DNA from 3 places in the Cytobacillus sp. MT66 genome. Region 1 is predicted to be linked to each of the others. Evidence: riboswitches for the same ligand, from Rfam matches in the RefSeq annotation. Region 1 holds a riboswitch; each other region holds the start of a gene.
What was found. Region 1 has a riboswitch for lysine ahead of AC1Q59_RS09285 (transporter substrate-binding domain-containing protein). Riboswitches for the same ligand answer to the same signal wherever they lie in the genome.
Positions count from the first base shown of each region.

Region 1 (7,801 bases):
ATTTCCAGCGATTGATTTCGTTTGGAAGAACAGTTCAGAAACGGAGATAACACTAAGTACAGACGTATCTTTAATGTTGATGACAAATTCGTTTCCTGTTGCTGGCAGTATGTTTCGGATGGCCTGCGGCAGCACCACATTATACATTGTTTGGAAGTGATTCATTCCTATTGCTTGAGCGGCCTCATACTGCCCTTTATCAATAGAGATAATCCCGCCGCGGATAATTTCTGACATATAGGCACCTGTGTTAATGGAAACAATAAGAATAGCTGCGAAAATACGGTCCATGTCTAAACCAAAGGCTAGAGCAGCCCCATAAAAAATAACCATTGCTTGAACAATCATCGGTGTACCGCGGAATATTTCAATATAGGCAGAAAGAAGTGCGTTGATTATTTTGAGGATCACTTTCTTTATCCCGCGTTCAGGCACGGGAATTGTGCGAACGACTGAAACAATTAGCCCTATAAGGAAGCCAATGATGGTTCCAATGATGGATATGAATAAAGTAATTCCAGCACCGCGCAAGAACATTGGCCAATTGTTTGAAACAATATCAATAACCCATTCTAGAGTCATAGTGTACCTCCTTTTAACAAAAAAGGGGACTGCCCAAAGGAAAGCCCCCTTTCGATTTTATTATTTAGCAGCTGGCTGATTTTTAATAGCAGCATCCATAATGCTTGAGCGTTCTTCTTCAGGGATACCTGCCAAGATTTCATTGATTTTCTCTGTTAATTCACTGTCTTTTGCCACACCAACGGCGATGGCTGTATCATCGTCAGATGTCTTAAATCCATCTGTAAATTCTACCATTTTAAAGTTTTCGTTAGCTGATTCAGCACTTACGCCTTCCGGACGTTCAGATACATATCCATCAATAACACCAGACTCCAGTGCAACCCTCATTGCCGGGAAGTTATCCATTGCTGGCTGTTTGCTAACCCCTTCGATTTGGTCGATCACTGAATAGTGGAAAGTATTTAGCTGCGCTGTTACTTTTGCACCGCTGAAATCTTTAATGGATGATGCTCCATCGTATTTTCCGCCTTTTTTAACAACCATGACTAAATCTGATTTATAATAGATATCTGAGAAATCAATGGACTTTTTGCGTTCTTCTGTTGGTGACATCCCAGCAATAATAGCGTCAATTTTCCCAGAAGCTAATGCTGGAACAAGTCCGTCCCATTCCGTTTTAACGATGACCAATTCCTTGCCTAAGCCTTCTGCAATTTTCTTTGCAATCTCAACATCGTAACCGCCTGCATATTCGGCGCTTCCGTCAATTTTCACTCCGCCATTAGAATCGTCGTTTTGTGTCCAGTTGAATGGCGCATACCCCGCTTCAAGGCCTACCTTAAAAGTACCTTTTTCCTCAGACGCTGCCCCATCAGAATTGTCTGAGCCGCTTTTGCTGTCACTAGTACCACAGCCTGCTAGTAACAATGCCAATGATAATGATAGTGCTAAAAGCAATGATAATTTTTTTAACATAACATTTCTCGCCCCTTTTTTTATTATTTCACAATATCGAGTATACAATTCGAACTATTTAGGTAATTCGAAAAATCAAAAAAGACCTGAGGTGAACTCAGGTCTTGTCTTGTCATCATTACCCAAATTTCATCTTCTTTCCCAAATGAGATAGCTCAACTCAATAAACCCGGGATTGTCTATTGAGACAGTCCTGCAGTTATTCACTGCAGACCCAGCCCGCAATACTGAGTATATTGCAAGCTTCGGCGATATTTCCTTCTCCCTAGCATCATTGTTTCTCAAGCTCCGCTAGAGACTAATAAACATCGCACCTCTACCTCACCTACAAAAAGATGAGGTCATATTTAATTTATTTGTAGTCTACAATATCATGTCCTATATGTCAATCGGACTATTAACCAATTTTGATAGAATAATAAATTGGTGAGTTTGGAATAAAAAACCTGACTCATTTAGAATCAGGTTTTTTAAGTTATCAATTCTCAGCTAATTTCGCTGTCATTTTTTTTTCCGTTTTTTCCTCTAATGGATCTGATGCTGGTTTCGCCCGTTTCATAAAGAAGGAAAGAATGAGTGCGACACAGATAATACCAGTTGCCACAAAGAAGGAGAAGTTAATTCCCTCTAACATAGACTTCATCATAATTTCTTGCTTCATTGCAGCGATTGCTGCCTCTGTTGGCTGTCCAGCCATGTTTTTCATGGCATCTTTAGCAAGGTCAGCTGCTGCAGACTCAGTCCTAGTGGACATTAAGGTTACTAGAAGTGCTGTACCAATCGCACCTGATACCTGGTTTAACGTGTTGTTCATAGCTGTTCCATGCGGATAGAAGCGTCTTGGCAATTGATTCAATCCATTAGTCGAAACAGGCATCATAACCATTGACATTCCAAAAGCACGGACAGAATAGACAATCATTAAATTGGCATAGGTTGTTTCCAATGTCAATTTGCTGAAAAGATAGGTTGTTACAGCCATAATGGCTAGACCCATTATCGCCAAAATACGGCCGCCAAATTTGTCAAATAATTTGCCGTTCACCGGTGACATAAACGCCATTATTAATGCTCCAGGAAGCAAGAGAAGCCCTGCATCCATCGGAGAAATCCCTCTAAGGGTCTGAACATATATAGGGAGTAAAATCATCCCTGAAAAGAGAGCCATGTTTACAATCATTGTGATCGCTGATGATAAGGCAAACATTGGATACTTATAAACACCAAAGTTTAACATCGGCCGTTCTTTCTTGGATTGGAGAACAATGAAGATAACTAAACTAATAGCCCCTAAAATGATTGTTCCGTAAACGAGAGGGCTATCCCATCCTTTATTCCCCGCTGAACTAAATCCATATAGAATACCGCCAAACCCGATACTTGATAAGGTGAGCGAGAAAACATCCAGGCGGATATTCACTTTTTCCTTTTTATCTTTAAGCATGAAGAACCCGATCAATAATACTACTATGGCAATAGGAGTAATAAAGTGGAAAAGCATTCTCCAGTCATAGTGCTCAATGATCCAGCCAGATAATGTTGGACCAATGGCTGGCGCAAACATGAGGATTAATCCAAAAACCCCCATGGCTGCCCCTCTTTTTTCCACTGGGAAACTGACAAGCATCACGTTCATTAAGAGCGGCATAAGAATGGCTGAGCCTGAAGCCTGAAGCATACGCCCTGTTAATAAAGTTGGGAAAATGTGGGCAGTACCAGCAAGTATGGTTCCTGCAGAAAATAAAATCATTGCTGATAAAAAGATTCGTCTGACTGAATATTTTTCAATTAAAAAGGCTGTTGCCGGGATTAAAATACCGTTCACAAGCATGAATCCAGTTGCAAGCCATTGAACCGTCGTTTCTTTAATATTCAGGTCCAACATAATTGAAGGCAAAGCAATATTTAATAATGTATTATTTAAAAAAGCAATAAAGGCTCCGATCATTAGAATAGCTATAATGCCATACGGCGGACGTGCCTGATTTTTTATATCGTCACCCATGTATATACCCCCTATACTTTCGGTTCATTATTTTATACTGTTATTTCACAGATTCATATCATATACCATTAGTTCAAAATTTGCAATCAAAAAATTACATGATTTATAAACGATTGTGCTGAACCTGAAAATAATATAAGATATAATTTGTACCAACGGTTCAATTACGTATTAACGGTTCAATTCCTATTAAAGGTGATTTTATGAATGATAGAAAACAGCACGTCATTACTATGGCCCATCAGCTATTTATTGAAAAAGGCTTCCAGGCGACGTCTATTCAAGATATTTTAGATTACAGCGGAATTTCAAAGGGTACATTTTATAATTATTTTGCTTCGAAAAACGAGCTGCTAATCGCCCTTATTAAAACCTTACTAAAAGAGGTTGAAAAAAAACGGGATGAATTGCTTATTGGTCAGGATCCTTCTAATATAGAAGTTTTTAGTAAACAGCTTGAATTACAATTTAAGGTGAATAGAAGAAATAAGCTATTATCCCTTTTTGAAGAGGTCATTTCGTTAAACGATGCAGATCTTAATAAATTTATTCGGCGCGGTCATTTTCAATATCTCCACTGGCTCTATGTCCGATTTCTAGATCTCTTCGGAGAAAGCAAGAAGCCTTATTTGCTTGATTGTGCCATTATGTTCATGGGTATTTTGCACCAAAATATTAAATATAGAGAGATGGAGCTTAAATCTCAGGCAAACATCCATGAAATTGTCAGTTATAGTGTAAAACGGCTGGTAAAGATGGTAGAGGATGTGTCAGAATCAGGAGACCAGCTAGTCTCGCCAGAACTTCTAGAGAAATGGCGGCCGGCATACAGCAATGACGAAATAGATGCACAAAAGAAAATAAATAAGACCATATTAATCCTAAAAAAAAGGCTTACACACAAAAGCGACCAGTCCAGATACTTTGAATTACTGGACTTTATCCAGGAAGAGCTTCTGCATTCCAAAGAACCGAGAACCTACCTGATCGAAAGCACCTTAGCAGCCTTAAAAAAGCGCAGCGATCTATTCGACCAGAATGAAATTGAAAAACTCGAACAGCTCGCTAAGATACTTTAGCACTTTAAACAATCGGGGGTCAGTCCCCCATCGCTTTAACGCGATGAGGGACTGACCCCGTTTTTATTTGCTAGTTTTAAGATCTTGTTTTCGTAGTAGCGTGCTTTCTTTTTGTTATGGTTGGCATTGAAAAAGGCAATGACATCGAGCATAGCATTTTCATACAGCTCCTGATCCCCGGCCTGTTCAAGATAGCGGAGTCCATTTTCGTAATGCATGCCCGCCTGCGCCTTATTTGGCTTTTCCTTATGTTCTAAGCAATACGCATACTGCATATAGATCATTCCCAGTTTCCTGTTCGTTATACCGTGATCTTTATCTTTATGGTAGATCGCTATCGCCTGTTCATAGAATGGTAGGGCTTCATTAATCTTGCCTAAATCAAAACTGATATACCCTAATTCTGTTAGGACTTCGGCATGAATCAGCGTATCTTTCAAAACGGAGTCTGCTAAAAGGATTAGAGCATTAGTTAGATAAACCGCAGCTTCTTTGCCTTTTTCAATCTTCCCATAAATGGCGCCAAGTGCTGCCAGCATATGTATGCTTGCTTCTTCCTGATCCCCGGCTAACTCAAGGCCTTTCTCCAAATAACCAATCGCCTCTTCATTCCTGTCAAGATTGGCCGATAACATTCCAAGTTTAAAATACAAAATTGGAAGCATCTTAAGATCTTCTTTCTGATCCTCATTCATACAGGAAATGGCCCGCTGATAGTATTTAATGGCCCTTGGCAGTTTTTCCAGCTTTTCTTCCGCTTCAGCAAGCAAAAGGAAAGTCTTTTTCATTATTAAATCTGAAACATCATCTTTTCCCTCAAATTTATTTGCTGTTTCGGACACGATTCTTCGCGCCAATTTCAAATCTATCTGTATAGTCAATTCGCCTAGAAAAAGCAGTTTTTCGTAATCATCTTCTGCGATGAGCGGATAAAGCTCCTGTATGCACCTGCGGGCATTTTCCCGCATTCCCATTTGAAGATAGCTCACAAGCTCTAAAAAAAGAAGCTCTTTCATCATTTCCCCATGGTTTAATGTCTTTTTTGCCAGCTCAATTGAACCAATGGCATCAGAATACCTTTCCTCTTGAAAAGATTCCAATACATTCTGTATATCCTTGTTATCCGCATAATTCCTTAACAAATCCAGCGATGGATTCAAATCAAACTCCTGTAATCCTTCCATACAATCTCCTCCCTCCTTATACATTATAGATAAATAGAATACACCTTAAACATTTTTCCGCTTTAAAGCAATGGGGGTCAGTCCCCCGCCGCTTTAAAGCGGCATAGGGACTGACCCTTTTTTTTCTTCCATTGGCAATTAAGTTATTGAGTTTTAAATTTGTTTATCATTATCAGCAATTCTTCAGACATCGCAGATAAGGATGCGGCAAAGGAAAAGATTTCTTCAATTGATGCAGTCTGTTCTTCTGTGGATGCAGATACTTCCTGTGTCCCTGAAGATGTTTCTTCTGCAGCTTCAGAAATAAACTTCATCGTTTGTACGACCTGCTCAGCGCCGGCGGCCATTTGCTCAACAGCAACTGTCACCTCTTGAATTTGCGAAGTTACTTCATTAATCGCAGTTTCTATCTGTGAAAAAGACTCTCCTGCCTGATTAACTAAACCTATTCCCGCAGCTACTTCACCTGTTACTTCGTCCATAGCCTGAACAACATTTCTGGTTTCGTTTTGCATGGACCCCACCAAATGCGATATTTCCTTCGCTGAATGGGCTGATTGTTCGGCGAGTTTACGAACCTCATCGGCAACAACCGCAAAGCCTTTTCCATGCTCCCCAGCCCTGGCCGCTTCTATTGCAGCATTTAAAGCTAGTAAATTGGTCTGTTCAGCTATTCCTGTAATCACCTCAATAATTTTTCCAATCTCACTTGACCGGTTGCCTAATTCCTGTACCTCCGTTGACAAACGCGTGAATTTTTCATTAATAAAATTCATCTGCTCTATAGCTGTATGTACAGAGTCATTACCAGATAGCGCTTTGTTTGAAGCTTCCATCGACAGCGATGAAACATTACCTGTACGATCAGCAATTTGCTGTACGCCAATGGACATTTCATCTATCGTCTGGAAAGTCTCCTCTATATTTTGAACTTGATGGTCCACACCCATGGCAACCTGATTCATTGTTACGGCGATTTGCTTAGATACAAAATTCGTCTTCTCTGCGCTTTCAGTCAGCTGTCCGGCTGAAAATGCAAGCTTATTCGCATTTGAAGAAACTTGAAGAATAATGGCTTTAAGATTTTCAGCCATAAAATTTAGCGTATGGGCTAAGTCGCCAATCTCATCCTTATTTTTAACCTTTATGTTCTCAACAGATAAATCGCCATCAGCAACCTTTTTGGCAAACTTTATTAAAGTTGTTAACGGCTTTGTTTTTCTTCTAATAATCCAAATCGTAATGGCACAAGCAATCAGCATTGGCAAAAGTCCAAGCAGGAAACTATCCTTTACTGATGCAAAAGTTCTTTCACTAACAATTTTTGCATCAAAATCAATGGCATTTAGCGCAATGATTTCTTTATTCGGATCATGATCCTTAAAGATAGGTGCATATCCTGTAATTCTCTTCATCCCGCCGAACTCATAAATCTCTGAATACTGCGGGTGCTTTGTTTCTTTAATGGCTTTTATGACGTCATCATTAATTGGAAATTTGTCTCCAGGCTTAAATCCCTGTTCTTTCATATTCTTATCTCCAGTCAAAAACGTTCCGTCAAGAAGCAGTATGTATTGTCCTTCAAAAATTTGCTTATGCTCGGTTGTCCAATTTAACGTTTCCTGAAGTTCTATAGGATTCTTTTCCCCATTAATCATCTTCTCAATTTCTTTAGGATCAATTAATCCCGTCGTAATGTTTGCACATCCAACAGCCTCTATGCCAGCTGCCTCATATGTTTTGTCATAGCTGACGCGGTAGTTTGAAACAGATGTAATGATCATCGAAGCGAAAATGACCGCTACAATGATAATCCCCAGCTGCCCTGCAATAGTTTTCCTCAAATTTCTTTTCCCCCTGGATTTTCTAATCTATTTACCTTCTATATAGTAATAATTACCTGCATATTATATCAAAAATCACTTTTACTTTTGACGAACTTTTTGAATAAAAAATGAATTAATCTGTATTTTTTAACCAAAAGATTATAATAATGATATATGAAATCGTAAGGGGAAGATTTAATTGCATAT
Region 1 is NZ_JBXAFB010000004.1:165,847-173,647, reverse strand. Features, by position in the region: gene AC1Q59_RS09290 (amino acid ABC transporter permease) at 1-582, opposite strand, end outside; gene AC1Q59_RS09285 (transporter substrate-binding domain-containing protein) at 643-1,500, opposite strand; lysine riboswitch at 1,644-1,827, opposite strand; gene AC1Q59_RS09280 (DHA2 family efflux MFS transporter permease subunit) at 1,979-3,505, opposite strand; gene AC1Q59_RS09275 (TetR/AcrR family transcriptional regulator) at 3,709-4,584, shown strand; gene AC1Q59_RS09270 (tetratricopeptide repeat protein) at 4,620-5,768, opposite strand; gene AC1Q59_RS09265 (methyl-accepting chemotaxis protein) at 5,912-7,612, opposite strand; gene AC1Q59_RS09260 (NAD(P)H-hydrate epimerase) at 7,794-7,801, shown strand, end outside.

Region 2 (7,801 bases), on a different contig from region 1:
CGGAGCTTCCATCGTTCTGTCCATCATCCTTTTTGTTTTAGCGCCGAAAATTCAAGGTTTTATGAAGGGAATTCACTAAGACAGGGTATACAAGCCCTGTCTTTTTTCTATGGGCTCTATTATATTTGGCCGTTGATTGCAGCGAGAGGCACTTCGCTTACCGGGGAGCGTTTTGTGAGCCTCCAGGAGTCTACGTGCCTTCCGTTCCAATCAACTAAGCGGTTAATTTAACATCCTTTCTGCAAAAAAGTAAATAAGACTTTAGCCTACGCACCCATAAAGGCGAGTGTCACATACCCTAGTATGGAAGATTGTAAAAGGAGATGTAATCATGCAATTTAGGCACCCTTATTATCAATATTTCGGGCAAGCTCAACTGCCTGCCAATCAAACGGGCTACCCGATTCAAGGGCAGGAGAAGAATGGCATATATCCATTAAAAAGAACTGACCAATCCGTTCCAATGGGGCATCAGCAGGAAATGGGGCACACACATGGGCATGGCGGGGCAACCACATGTGTGGATGGACATACTCATCTACATCCTGGCGTAACGGGCACCCCCATCCAGACAGAAAATGGCCATGTACACAAAATTTACGGGTATACCACCTTCGATGATGGACATATCCATTCTTATGAGGCCTACACAAGTCCGCCTATTCAGCTTCCAAACGGCTTCCATACTCATTACGCGGAAATCCGTACAACGGAAAATGGCGGTCATACCCATATCATCAAAGGTTTTACAGAGCCTTCAAAAAGCTAAAAGCACTAACAAAATATCCCTAATCAAAAAAGGCAAGGGTCCAAGCCCTAGCCTTTTTCATATTTAGACCTCTACTTCCGTTCCGATTCCTGCCTTGACTGCTTTTTCATAAGCAGCAGCGGCTACAGCTAAATCAAAATATGCTACTCCAACTGATTTAAAGAAGGTAATTTCTTCATCAGACTCCCTGCCGGCAATTTTTCCTGCTGCCAATTCTCCCAGCTCTCCATGAAGCTGTGAAAAATCCCATTCGCCTCTGTTAACAGGGATAAGGAAGTCTCCCGCTTCGTCCTTTACCCCTTCAATGGTGTCTGCAACAATTTTTGCCGATCGCTTAAGTGTGTCCAAATCAACTTCCTGCATATGCGGAAGATATGATCCAACGCCATTGATATGGGTCCCTGGCTGCAGGGCTTTTCCATTGAAAACAGGCGTTTCTGAACGTGTCGCACAAATAACAATATCCGCCTTTGCCACTGCCTCGTCGGGATCGTCCATTAACGTAATGCCGCCACTATATTCCGGGCATATTTCCGTAATCTTCTTAGCATATATCTGCGCCTTGTCCTTTGTCCGGTTAAATAAGAAAACTTCTTTAATATCTCTGACCTCAAGCACTGCTTGCAGCTGCTCTTCAGCCATCGCCCCCGTTCCAATGACTGCAACAGTGGATGCTGATGTCCTTGCCAGGTATTTCGTCGCTACACCGCTGATGGCACCTGTGCGAAGCCGGGTTAAGAATGAGGCATTCATACAGGCAAGATGATTACCGTTTTCTGTATCACTTAATAAAATAATCCCCTGTGTGGTTTTCTTCCCCACTGATGGGTTATTTGGGAAAATTGTTACAACCTTCACAGCTGTCGTCCCTTGTTTTTCCATCGCACATGGCATATACAAGGCGGATGCATGTTTTCTCGGAAACTCAATAACTGTGCGATGAGGGTTTTCAATATTTCCCTTTATGTACTGTATTAAAGCTGTTTCTATATCCCTTATTGCGTCTTTCATGGTATATAAGGACCGGATTTGCCTTTCTGACAAAACTAGCATGATTTCACTCCTATTTTAGAAAAAAAGGAACCGCATTAGCGATCCCTTTTTCAACTAATCATAATTGATTGACTTATATTTTACAATATTAGTATTTTGACTTTTTGGAATAATACCGAATAATTGACGTTTTGCAAGAATTTGGGAGCAGCACAATAACCTAAGGCTTAGCTCAAATCGCCTTTATCTATACCTCTTATCTATACCTCTTTTCCAGTCTTCGATAATGATTATATTTAAGATACAAATGGTGAATAAGGCCGAAAAAGACAACCATCCATGCAACGATAGCAATGAATACCATAAAACGCGGTATAGCCATTAACAGCGGAACTCCCAGTGCCTTTGACAGCTGGAAAGTGCTTGTTGTATACATGGCAAGCGGAAACGCCATTCCCCAGAATTGCGGGTCATATGAAAAGGGATAATGGTGATAAAGATGGCGCCAAATCATAAGAATAAACAGCAAAGGAATCCACCATGTCCCTGTAATCCAGAAAAACAGCGTGAACCCCTTTAAAAATGGCGTAATCTCCATAAGCAAAGGAAAGTATTCAGCATGCAGAATTAATGTTGACCCAGCTAACGTGGTAATAGCTACTGCACCCATATTGATCCAGTATGGCGGTGTAAGGGCTGAATATTTAAACTCCACAAAAGTAAACCGGTAAAAAATAAGGGTAATGATATTCAGATATAGCATGCATCCCAAAAAATACATGCATAAGGTAAAAAACAAAATGATATTTTGCCCGCTATGTACAAATGGAACAAGCAATGTGCCAAGAATGGAAACCGATTGAGTTCCGACAGCCGCGATCAGCCAGGCTCCATTGATTCCCTGCTGGATGGCCGGCTTATCCTTGCGAATGGTAACCGCTGTGAAGAATGTATACATGATAATTAACCATAAAAAGATAGCCACACCCCATAAATAAAGAGGAATGGTGTGATTTTCGGCAACAATAATAAGCTGGCTTCCGAACACACTTGTTCCTGCAACTAAAGTAAAAAATCCAGGACCATTCTGATGGCTTGTTAAATCGGAAATTAATTTTGGAAAGAAGAAAACAATACGGGTAAGCGTTAGAAGCCATAGGATTAGATAGGCTGCAATATTTACATAAAGAAGGGACTTTGAGAAGATTTCCATACCTAGAAGATGAGTGCCTATTGATAGAGCTCCGGTAGCCATAACAAGGGCAAAATAGGCTGGAAAAAGATTTTCTGCTTGCAGTTTAATAAATTTGAACATGTCAGACTGCTCCTACAAAAAGTATTTGAACCATTACCTATTTATTTTAACATGAAACTTTCTATTGAACTCTTTAAGTGAATAAAAAATCTGACACGTTTATAAGTGCCAGATTTTTTTAGATTTCTTACTCGGTTTACTGTTCCATTCAGTTCAGCTTAGAAAGGTTTATTCGGCTGATAGGTCGGCTGCTGATTTTGAGCCTGATATTGCTGGCTCTTTGCAATAGCCTCCTGTACATTTTCCTCTAAGGAGAATTCAACATCTGCCCTGTTAAACTGATTTGCCTGGTTCTGTGCTTCAATCACTTTTTGCTGGTCATGTTCTTCGTTTTGGCCAAACTTTTTCATCTTCCATCTCTCCTTATTTCAAATTACATGTGTAGAGTTCCCTTTTGTCCGCAAACTATTCCTGCCGAAAATACTCCTTGTCTTTCACTGGGTCCTCAATTATAATGGAATGTAATTATATATTTTCTTATTTCAATATCTTTTGAAGTGAGGATAGAGGTGCAAAAACCATTAGTACACAAATCCGAGGATAATGAGATCCGCTGACGATTGTGGAAAGGGGGATTTGCCGAAGCTTTAAGAATCTCATGTACTTAAGGCTGGGCCTGCATTGAATAAGTGCAGGACTGTCATATAGAACCGCTATATGGAGGGCTATCGCACAAGAAACGATTACGTTATATTATATTGTTTCTATAAGCAGCAGCGAATTCCTCGATGCTGCTTTTTTGCGTAGGCTTGGACCCAATCTATCCACCTCTAATTAAAATTATTAAAAAGGGCGTGTGAGGAAATGAACTTTGGCCAAGTTTTAACAGCAATGGTAACACCATTTGATCAGAATGAAGAAATTGATTTTCCTGCAGTAACAAATTTAGTTGAACATTTAATCGCCAATGGAACAGATGGGTTAGTCGTAGCAGGCACAACTGGAGAATCTCCTACGTTAACAACAGAGGAAAAGGTCGAATTATTCAAGTTTGTTGTGAAGACAGTAAATGGACGTGTACCAGTCATTGCAGGCACAGGCTCAAATAACACCAGAGCATCTATCAGCTTAACAAAACTAGCGGAAGAAGCTGGAGTTGGTGGGATTATGCTCGTGGCGCCATACTATAACAAACCTTCACAGGAAGGACTATATCAGCACTTTAAGGCAATTGCCCAAGCAACGGCATTGCCAATCATGCTATATAATATTCCAGGTAGAAGCGTTGTCAATATTTCGGTAGAAACCATTGTAAGATTGTCGCAAATTCCTAACATCGTCGCTGTTAAAGAAGCAAGCGGCAACCTGGATGCAATGGCGCAAATCATCAGTGAAACACCGGATGACTTTTCACTATACAGCGGTGATGACGGATTAACCTTGCCTGTTCTTGCTATTGGCGGAGCTGGAATTGTTTCTGTTGCATCCCATATTATCGGCAATGAAATGCAGGACATGGTTAACAGCTTTAGAAGCGGAAACCTTCAAGCAGCCGCCGAAAAGCATCGCAGCCTGCTGCCAATCATGAAAGCCCTATTTGCTGCACCAAGCCCAGGTCCAGTCAAAGCAGCACTTAATATGAACGGAGTCCCAGTCGGGGGCGTTCGCCTGCCAATGATTCCATTAAATGAAGTTGAATTAGCTTCCCTGAAAAAGGCCCTACAGCCGTTAACAGCTGTAAGAAGCTAATAAAGCGCAAGGATCCTGGAGCTAGACCCTTCTTAAAATGAATATTTTTAACAAAATGGACTGTCTCACCACTTGAGACAGTCCTTTTTACTTGAGCTTATTTAAATAGACCGGCAAACTCCCCGTATCCCTCTTCTTCAAGCTTTTCCTTTGGAATAAAGCGAAGAGCAGCTGAGTTAATACAGTATCTTGCATGGTCTGGGCCAGGCCCGTCATCAAATACATGGCCAAGATGGGCATCAGATGTTTTCGAACGGACCTCAATTCTCCTCATGCCATACGACGTATCGAGCTTCTCTTCAATTTCAAAGCGTCTTATAGGCTTGGTGAAGCTCGGCCATCCGCATCCTGCATCATATTTATCCCTTGAGCTAAAAAGCGGCTCTCCGGAGATAATGTCAACGTAAATCCCTTCTTTTTCGTTATCCCAGTATTCATTTCTAAATGGCGGCTCTGTTGCATTCCTTTTTGTGACCTCAAATTGCATGGGTGTCAATTCCTTGCGCAGTTCTTCCTCACTTTTACCCTTCTTCCAAGTCTTGCGGATAAACGGCGCACGTCCGGAACCTTCTTTGTACAGATTATAGTGGAATGAATTCTTTTTATAGTAATGCTGGTGGGATTCCTCGGCTCTGTAAAACTCCTTCGCAGGGAGAATTTCTGTTACTATCGGCTTTTGGAAGCGTCCGCTTGCTGCAAGCTTCTCTTTAGACTTTTCAGCCTGCTCCTTCTGCTCTTCATTATGATAAAAAATCGCTGTCCGGTATGACAAGCCGCGGTCATTAAATTGGCCTCCTGCATCCGTTGGATCAATTTGCTGCCAAAAAATCTCCAGCAGCTTTGTATAAGGGAAGACAGAAGGGTCAAAAGTAATCTGAACCGCTTCATAATGTCCGGTGGTATCTGAACATACTTCCTCATAAGTCGGATTTTCCTTATGACCGCCTGTATAACCTGAGACTACCTCTTTAATACCCGGCTGTTCATCAAACGGCGAAACCATGCACCAAAAACAGCCGCCCGCAAATGTTGCTAACTCCAACTGTTCAGACATATCACTCAACTCCTTTTGCCTTCATTTTAATGGGAAGCCGCGGAAAATTCCAATATTCACGCTTTGTTTTTAGCGCTTTAAAGGATTGGGGGCCTGTCCCCCAACGCTTTAAAGCGACTGAGCCCTTTTTCGTTAAAGCACCAAAGCACACTGGACATTATTGCGGAATAGTTGTAGTATATATAAAGTTATCTTCGGTAACTATTATCATTGGTAACTATTTTCGAAGGAGGAGTTTGGCATAAAGACTTCGCAAAAGTTCTTTCATCGGCTGTTGATGATGTACCGGCCTTTTGAAAATAATTTAAATCTTCATCTTAGTAAGCATCAGCTTCATCGCGCGCAATGGACTATTTTATATTATTTATTTAATTACGGCCCTTCTACACAGGTAGAAATTGCCAATTATCAAAGCGTGGAGAAACCTACCATTACTAGAACCTTTGCCCGCTTGGAGGAATTAGGCTATGTTGAACAAATTCCTGGAAAGGATAAACGGGAAAAACGCATGCATCTGACACAGCTTGGCAGAGACCTGTATAACAAGGTTCGTGTTTCGATTGATGAATATGAAGAGGAAATTTTAAAAGGAATTTCTGAAGAACAGCAGCTAGAAGCCATCCGCATCATGGAGGAAATCAGAAATAATATCATTCAATAAGGAGATCGATAAAGTGAATCAGCATAGATCGAAACTTTGGACGAAAGACTTTATCATTGTTTCATCAGTCAACTTTTTCTTATATTTAATTTTTTACCTGCTGTTAGTGACCATGGCGGTCTTTGCAGTCAATCAATTTAACGCGTCTGAAAGCCAGGCAGGACTTGTCACAGGAATCTTTATTATCGGTACCCTGATTGGCCGACTGTTTATTGGCCGCCTGATTGAGATGATGAGCAGCAAGAAATTACTGCTGATCGGACTCATCTCCTTTACCCTGGCATCCATTCTTTACTATTTCGATTTAGGCATCGGATTTTTACTATTTAGCCGTTTATTGCACGGTACGGCACTAGGTGTAGCGAGTACAGCAACCGGAACAATTGTTGCACAGATCATCCCTCCTGCACGCAAAGGGGAAGGGATTGGCTATTACAGCATGAGCACGACATTAGCTACCGCCGTTGGCCCTTTCATCGGACTTTTTATGAGCCAGCATACAAGCTATGAAGTGATATTCAGCTTTTGCCTAGGCTTAGGGGTCATCAGCCTGCTTATTGCTCTCTTTATGAAAGCACCAGAATATAAAGCGCCGGAGGCAAAGGCTGCTAAAACAAAAGGCCTTAGCCTCTCAAGCTTTATTGAGCCTAAAGCACTGCCAATCGCATTAGTGACGCTTATCTTAGCTTTCTGTTATTCTAGTGTTCTATCTTTTATTAACTTTTATGCCATTGAAATCAATCTTGTCGAAATCGCAAGCTTTTTCTTTATTGTCTATGCCGTTGCGATCTTAATTTCACGCCCCTTTTCCGGACGCTTAATGGATGTCAAAGGCGCTAATTTTGTCATGTACCCAGCCTTTATCCTTTATGCTGGCGGATTGCTGCTGTTAAGCACAGCTGGATCTGGCACCATTCTCTTATTATCCGGGGTACTAATCGGACTTGGGTTTGGCAACATGCAATCAAGCACACAAGCAATCGCTATTAAAAAAACACCGCCTCATCGCATGGGGCTTGCTACATCAACATTCTTTATCTTTCTTGATGCCGGCCTTGGCTTTGGTCCATACGTACTTGGTTTCATCATACCGCTGACAGGATACAGCCATTTATATGTTATTTTGGGTCTATTAGTAATGGCAACAGCCATCCTTTACCACTTCATGCATGGCAAAGGCGAACACACTGCCGCCCACACCAGCATGAACCAAGCAAGTTCTATGTAAACAATATCAGTAAAAGAGGGGACAGTCCCTATGCCGCTTTAAAGCGGCGGGGGACTGTCCCCCATTCTTTTAACGCGTTAATAGCCAAAATA
Region 2 is NZ_JBXAFB010000007.1:108,503-116,303, reverse strand. Features, by position in the region: gene AC1Q59_RS14305 (peptide MFS transporter) at 1-79, shown strand, start outside; gene AC1Q59_RS14300 (YmaF family protein) at 332-769, shown strand; gene AC1Q59_RS14295 (ornithine cyclodeaminase family protein) at 833-1,822, opposite strand; gene AC1Q59_RS14290 (tellurite resistance/C4-dicarboxylate transporter family protein) at 2,019-3,077, opposite strand; gene AC1Q59_RS14285 (hypothetical protein) at 3,236-3,427, opposite strand; lysine riboswitch at 3,574-3,753, shown strand; gene dapA (4-hydroxy-tetrahydrodipicolinate synthase) at 3,882-4,766, shown strand; gene msrA (peptide-methionine (S)-S-oxide reductase MsrA) at 4,864-5,820, opposite strand; gene AC1Q59_RS14270 (MarR family winged helix-turn-helix transcriptional regulator) at 6,101-6,481, shown strand; gene AC1Q59_RS14265 (MFS transporter) at 6,495-7,709, shown strand; gene AC1Q59_RS14260 (TetR/AcrR family transcriptional regulator) at 7,787-7,801, opposite strand, start outside.
Region 2: it holds a riboswitch for lysine, as region 1 does, so the genes downstream of both, dapA (4-hydroxy-tetrahydrodipicolinate synthase) here and AC1Q59_RS09285 (transporter substrate-binding domain-containing protein) in region 1, are expected to answer to the same signal.

Region 3 (7,801 bases), on a different contig from region 1:
CAATACACCAATGATAGGTCGTAAGGATGCTGTGGTTGCGGCGGGCATGTTTGTTCAAGCAATTGAAACCTTGCCAAAGCAGGTTTCCAACACGGCTGTAGCGACTGTTGGAAAAATGGATATCCAGCCAAATGGAGTAAATGTTATTGCGCAGCAAGTAGATATGATTGTTGATATCCGGGATATTCATGAGGATTCACGTGATCGTCTTGTCAGCCTAATTATTGATGCTGCTAATAAAATTAGTACTGAAAGGCAGATTGAAGTAAAAATAAATATCAATTCAAAAATAATGCCGATCCCAATAAGCGAAGATCTTCAGGAGCGGTTAAGGGGTGCCTTGAACAAATATGATATTGAACCCATTCGTATTCCGAGTGGAGCCGGCCATGATTCCATGATCCTCGGGACTGAAATCCCAGTCGCCATGATCTTTGTCCGCAGCAAAGACGGAATCAGCCACAACCCGCGCGAATGGACAGACCTTAATGACTGCGTAAAAGCGGTACATGTCTTGAAGGCATTCGTAGAGGACCTTGGGGAGAAAGGTGTCTCGAGGTAAAGCGGTAAAGTGGTGGGGGACAGGTCCCCGCTAGGGTACAGCGTTAAAGTAATGGGGGACAGGCCCCCGCTAGGGTAAAGCGTTAAAGCAGTGGGGGACAGGCCCCCAATAGAGTAATGCGTTAAAATAGAAGAGTGCAAGCTCTAGTGGCTTGCACTCTTTATTTTACAAAATATTTTACGCCTGCAGTGCCAGCTGAATCATCAGTTCAAGTCCAGCGGGGATGGCTGTTTCGTCAATATCGAATTTCGGATGGTGGTGAGGGTATTGGCTTCTCTCACCTTGCATGCCGACATTAATAAATGCTCCTGTGATTTCCTTTAGGTAAAAGGAGAAATCTTCCGCACCTAGAACTGGTGCTACGTCCATGAATACATCCTCACCAAAGGTTGACTGGATAATTCCTTTTGCTACCTCACAGGATTCTGGATGGTTATAAAGCGGCGGCGTGCCCTCAATAAAATGATAGTGGCCTTTTGCGCCAAAGCTTGCGCAGAGCATTTCTGTTAATTGAGCGGTTTTTTCATTCATTAATTTGGCTCCGTCAAAGGTAAGGGCACGGATGGTTCCATTAATGGTGACCTTATCAGGGATGACATTGTAGGAATTGCCTGCCTGCATGCCGCCAAAGGAAATCACTCCTGGATGCAGCGGATTTAAATTCCTGCTGACAATGGACTGGAATCCTTGGATCAAATGGGAAGCTACATAAATAGGGTCGACCGTTTCATGCGGATTTCCGCCATGCCCGCCTTTTCCTTCAATCACGATATCAAAGTCATCGCTGGATGCCATGGCAAAACCAGAAGCGAAGCCGATTTTTCCAAGAGGTACGCTTGACATGTAATGAATGCCATAAACCGCATCGACTCCATCTAACACTCCCTCTTTGACCAGCTGCTTAGCCCCGCTTGGTGAAGCCTCTTCAGAGCTTTGGAAAATCAAAACAATATTATTTTTAACCTGATCAGGATTTTGACTCATCCATTTGGCTGCACCTAATAACGTTGCTGTATGGCCATCGTGGCCGCATCCATGCATCACACCAGGAATTGTGGAAATATAAGGTTTTTCTCCTTCTTCATGCAGTGGAAGTGCATCCATATCTGCTCTTAGTGCAATGGTTCTTTTCCCTTCTGTCCCTTTAAAAAAGGCAACCACATTTGGAGCAGAGAACTTTTCTAAAAGGGGAATGCCAAATTCCGCAAGCTTTTCTTTCACAAATGCAGACGTATTGTATTCCTGCCCTGAAAGCTCAGGATACATGTGGAAATGTCTGCGCTGCTCAATTGTCCACTGGATTAAATCTGAATTTGCTAATTTTGTCTGTACCATGTTGATTTCCTCCATTAGTTCGCGAATATATGAATCTTCTTAAAATGGCCCGTACTGGATGGCTTGAGCGATAAGCAAGAAAATAACTGCAAGTCCTACCTCAATAAGAATAAATGGAAATACCCATTTTACCCACTTTGTATATGGAATACCTGCTATGGCTAGTCCAGCGATAAGTACACCAGCTGTTGGGAAAATTGAATTTGAGATCCCGTCTCCAAGCTGGAAAGCTAACACAGATGTTTGTCTGGTAACACCGACTAAATCTGATAAAGGAGCCATAATTGGCATTGTTAGTGCGGCCTGTCCACTGCCAGATGGAACTAAAAAGTTCAGGAAAAGCTGTACGAAAAACATTCCAACAGCATTGATTGCCGGCGGCAGATTGCCTAAGAAGGAAGCGGCATAATATAAAATTGAATCCATTAATTTTCCATCTTGGAATACAACAAGAATGGCTTGGGCAAAACCAATAATTAAAGCGCCAGTCATAACTTCTTTAGCACCAGACATAAAGCTGTCAGACATTTGGCTAGGATTTAATTTTCCGATGAACCCGACGATGATTCCGAATAATAAAAACAGTGCAGCAATTTCAGTTATATACCAGCCTAGCTTCATGACGCCAAAAATTAATACGACAAAGTTTAATAGAAAAATAACCAATATCCATTTATGATGGGTTTCTAACTTTACATCATTATCTCTTGTTTGCGGCTTTTCGTCGGAAAAATTGCCTAAATAGCGAAGCTCTGGGTTTTTCTTTATTTTTTTGGCATATAGGTAAATGTAGGTGACTCCGGCAAGATAAAATGCTGCAAGAAGTGCAATTCTAAATCCCATTCCAGAAAAGACCGGCAGCTCGGCAATGCTTTGAGCAACGCCTACATTAAAGGGATTCATAATGGCACTCATAAATCCCATATTAGCCCCTAAAGAAACAACGGCAAATCCAACGATTGCATCAAATCCTAATGCAATAGCCAGAGGAACAATAATGGCAATATAGATAAGTGTTTCTTCCGCTAGACCCATGAGGGATCCGGCTATTGAAAAGAACAGCGTAATGACAGGTATCAGCAGCAGCTCTTTATTAACTAACTTTTTTGTCAGAGTATAGATTAAGGCATCTAGTGCCCCAGTAGCTTTTAAAATCCCAAATGCTCCTCCAACCATTAGGACAAAAAAGATAATTCCAGCACTATTGACTAGGCCGGTATGGATACTCTTAAAAATATCGAAGAATCCAACAGGAGACTGTGCTATGTGCTCAAACGAATCTGGAACAACAATGGTTCTGCCGTCCTTTTCAATTCTATCATACTCTCCTGCGGGCAAAATGTAGGTCAGGATTGCCGAGATGATGATAACGCCGAAAATTAGAACGAACGCGTTGATATTAATGCCCTTTTGTTTTTTGACACTCAGTGTTTTTTCCTCTTCTTGTCTGTCTAGCTGTCTAGAAATACTCATTTTCTGTAAATCTCCTTTTCCATTTTTTAGATTTACGGGCATAAATGAAACGCAAAAAGCAGCAGCGAGGGCTCGCTGCTGCTTTAGAAACAAAACTCGTTCTTAGCGTAAGATAGCCCTCCATATAGCACAGCTATATGACAGTCCTGTATTTATTCAACATCAGGACCAGCCTTAAGAACATGAGCAACCTAAAGCTTCGGCGAATACCCCTTTCCATAGCCATCCTCGGATCCCATGCTCCTCCGACTAAGTACTATTGGTCTTCGCACCTCTATCCTTACTTCAAAAAGAAATTGAAATAAGAAAACTATTAATTTATTTTTCTAATTTAACAAACTCTAATTGTTATTGCAACATAATTTTTAAAAAAAGAGGGAACTTCCTACACTAAAGCACTAATCAGGCGGGGGCCAGTCCCCCAGTGCGGTGAAGCGTTAATCAGGTGGGGGTCAGTCCCCCGTTGCGGTAAAGCGTTAATCAGGTGGGGGTCAGGCCCCCGTTGCGGTAACGTGTTAAAATAGGGGGGAATATACGCCACGCTTGTTTGGTGTTATTTAGTGGAAGGAGTGGGATTTTAGGTGAAGCCATTTACTGAAAATGTTATTCGTGTGTTAAGGAGTATTCCTAGAGGCAAAGTTATGAGTTATGGCGCGGTTGCAAGAGCAGCAGGAAGCCCGAGGGGGGCCAGGCAGGTGGTAAGGATATTGCATTCGATGAGTGAGAAGTACGAATTGCCCTGGCACCGAGTGGTTAATAAAGATGGACAAATCTCATTAACCGATGAGGCAGCTTTTAGTCAAAAGGAACTGCTTGCCAGTGAAGGTGTATTTTTAAGCAGAGATGGGACAATCAATATGAAAAGGTATGGCTATCAACTGGACACGGAATTCTTTCCTTTTCCAGACGAGGAATAGGTGAACCTGTATCTATTTTTCCAATATATCTTTAATAATGTGAATATGAACATCTGCCCAAGCCCTTTCCCGAAAATGCAAAACTACGTAAAAAACTATAATAATTAAATAAAGAAGGCTAAATGTAGCCAATACAAGGATTCCGCCGCTAAAAAGGAAGTCCTGAATGCGGTTGGAAAACATAAATAGCAGCCATGGGAATGTGGAGACAAAAATCGGAATAATCCCGGAGCCGCTTCTTTCTTTTACCATCCGATAAAAAATACGCTGTAGTGTATCATTGTCAAGAGTCTGGTAAAATTCCTGAATCTCCGCAATCTCCCTTAATTCGGGAAGCTTATTCAGATCAAGCTTTTGGTTGTTAGCCTTTTTGAGCTGTACATATAGCCTATGGGCATCACCGCGAAACATCATCATAGAATTTAGCCTCCTTTCTTTTCAGTAATCATCTTTATAATGGTTGGTATTATTTGTATTATTATTGTTTTTATGTATCTAAACAGAAATGAATCGTTTTAAAAAAAAGAAGTAATTCCCTAATCGTATGAAAAGGGGTAATTACTTCTTGAGAGTTAGCGGTATAAGTAATAAGTAAAAGCAATTAGGAGCTAACTAAGTAGTTACAAAGCAATCTTTAGCTCACTGACTTTTTGAGAATTTCATCCCAATGAGATAAATAAAGTAAGTGTCCGGCGTTATCAATGAAAGAGTAAGTGGAATTAGAATACTTTTCGCGAAGGTAAGCTGAAGTTTTCGAAGTCCAAACAGTATCTTCGCCGCCCTGCCATATGTTTACTTTTGTATTTGAGGCAGGATTTTTTAATTTCGGGATTTTTTTGCACAATGCAAGAGCATCGTAATATACTCCGTTCCCATTATTGCGATAACCTTCTACTGTTCCTTTTATAATAGCCTCCTGTAATATTTGATCATTTGCAACTTTTTTATCCTCTTCAACCATCTGTTCTATCGATTTCTGTATGATAGAATCTAAGCTCTTGGTTACTTTCTTGCTAAGACTTTTAAAATAAGTCTTTGTCATAAGAGGCATATACCTGTTCATATTCCTAATCATTTTCCAATTCATGGGTAAAATACTTTTGGTTTCACTGCTATTTAGAGGTATAGCACTACTAACTAAGTTCAAGGATGTGACTTTTTCTGGATATTTGCCTGCGAATACTTGGCTGTATAATCCACCAGATGACCAACCAATTAGTGAAGCCTTTTGAATTCCTTTAGCAGTAAGGAATTCATTTATCCAATCAGCGTAATCCTCCATAGAATACTCCAACTCAAAATCTGAATCTCCGTAACCTGGACGATTAATGGCAAAAAAACGAATATTATTTTCGTCCAATATTTTTATATCAGGATGAATGGAATGAACGGAAGAACCGAATCCGTGAAAGAAGATAACTGTGTTTTGATTATTATCTCCATAACCGATATACGATAATTTTCGATTATTTGATAAAAGAATATAAGATTCATAGTAATTTGACATTATATGTCTAATCTCCCTTTTCTAACTTTCTGTAAATATTCAACACAGCAGCTTAAATTCCTTTTAAAGCTATCCTGCTATTAGTTTAAGGGCAATTCTTCACAAACTCTTATTTATTTTTAAAAATAAGTACAATTATCTTTATGAAAAATTGTTGATTTGTAAAGGAAATTAAAAGACCGAATCATATGCGATTCGGTCTGATAATTAGTTTGTTTTTTCGTATATAACTCCACAGAAAGTGAACTGCTTAGATTTCAACAGTGGCACTTTTGCTTTGCTTTTTTGACTTGAATTGATATATGAAGTCAAGCATTACAGTCCCGATTTTCTGGCAGATAACCGCATAAATAATTATTTTCCAATCGACAACAATGCCAGTTAGTAATAGAAGGATTCCGTTTATGTAAAAAAGAGTTTTCCCTGGCTGTGCCCCGGTCATTTTTGAAATAATTAAAGCAAGAATATCCATTCCTCCTGAGGAAGAACCATAGCGGAATAAGATTCCTAAAGAAAGCCCAACTAAAATGGAACCGATAATTAAATCGATAATGACATTGGAAATAGGGTGTGTGACATGCAAGGAAAAGAAATCAACCACGCCAGATGTAATGGACACACAATACAGAGTCCACAAAACACTGCTCTTTCCCAGCCATTTCCCGCCTGCCAGCAGCAAGCCGGCATTTAAAACCCACAGAGTAACAGAAAAAGGTATATTCAATAGGTAGTTAAACAAAACACTTACACTTGCAGCTCCGCCTGATGGGATAAAATGGGGAAGTAAAAACGTTGCCATCGCAAAACCCTGTAAAGCCGCGGCAAATCCAAGCAAACAGCATTTCTGTAAAATATTCATAACATATCTCCTCACGGCCAATGGTGCATTCTATCGCTTTAACACATTAATACGCCGGGGGCCTGTCCCCCGGTCCTTTAAAGCGTTAATAAATTGGGGGCCTGTCCCCCAGTTGTTTAAAGTGTTAAAGAATTGTTTTTGCTATCATTATACGACTCTTTGATTTTTATATATATAATTTTTTCACATTTTTTTTAGCTGGGAGGAGTTTGCAGGATTTTGTCGAAAATAGAAATCGATTGTGTGATCCACATTTTTAAAAAAACTTATCTGAAAGGGTGACTTATTTCATTGTCCAGAAAACTCCGTTATTGGTATCCAGGTGCCATGTATCATGTTACAAGCCGCGGGAATCGGAAATCAGCCATATTTTATGATGATCCCGATCGCTTTGCCTATCTAGACATACTAAGTGAAGCACAAAATGACTTCCCCTTTTACCTGCATTCCTATTGCCTCATGACAAACCATATCCATCTCCAAATAGAAACCATCCAGCACCATCCCAAAGATATTATGAAGTATTTAAATTTCAAATATGCAATCTATTTTAATAAACGTCACGACCTTGACGGCCATGTTTTTCAAGGGAGATACAAGTCAGAACTTATTTTATCGATAGACTATTTTCTCAAGGCTAATCGGTATATTCATTTAAATCCAGTAGAGGCTAGCATTGTACATTCTCCGGGGGCTTATCCTTGGAGCAGCTATGCAGCCTATATCTCCAAAACAGAAAATAAACTTGTCACAACAGAGAAGATACTGTCCTTCTTCCCAGAACCAAAACTGGAAAACTATCGGAAGTTTGTAGAGGAAAAAAAGGAGGAAACTGAGCTGGTTTCTAATATGGTAACGCGTTAAAACATCGGGGGCCTGACCCCCAATAGAGTAACGCGTTAAAGCGCCGGGGGTCTGACCCCCAGTTGTTTAAAGGGCTAAAGTATTTTATAGGTTTGCTGCTTTTTCTTGCGGTTTTTCGAGTTTGCCCTTTCCTATGAGATTGACGATGATAATCCCTGATAGGGCAATGATTCCGCCTATTATTGATAGGGGGCTGGGTAGTTCTCTTAGCCAGACCCAAGCGACAATTATAGCTATGACAGGTTCGAGATACAGAATGCTGCTGATCGTGCTGGCTTTGCCTA
Region 3 is NZ_JBXAFB010000002.1:43,997-51,797, forward strand. Features, by position in the region: gene AC1Q59_RS03380 (M20 family metallo-hydrolase) at 1-562, shown strand, start outside; gene AC1Q59_RS03385 (M20 metallopeptidase family protein) at 740-1,897, opposite strand; gene AC1Q59_RS03390 (YfcC family protein) at 1,937-3,370, opposite strand; lysine riboswitch at 3,476-3,655, opposite strand; gene AC1Q59_RS03395 (MGMT family protein) at 3,952-4,287, shown strand; gene AC1Q59_RS03400 (hypothetical protein) at 4,300-4,704, opposite strand; gene AC1Q59_RS03405 (alpha/beta fold hydrolase) at 4,922-5,794, opposite strand; gene AC1Q59_RS03410 (YitT family protein) at 6,045-6,653, opposite strand; gene AC1Q59_RS03415 (transposase) at 6,945-7,517, shown strand; gene AC1Q59_RS03420 (DMT family transporter) at 7,602-7,801, opposite strand, start outside.
Region 3: it holds a riboswitch for lysine, as region 1 does, so the genes downstream of both, AC1Q59_RS03390 (YfcC family protein) here and AC1Q59_RS09285 (transporter substrate-binding domain-containing protein) in region 1, are expected to answer to the same signal.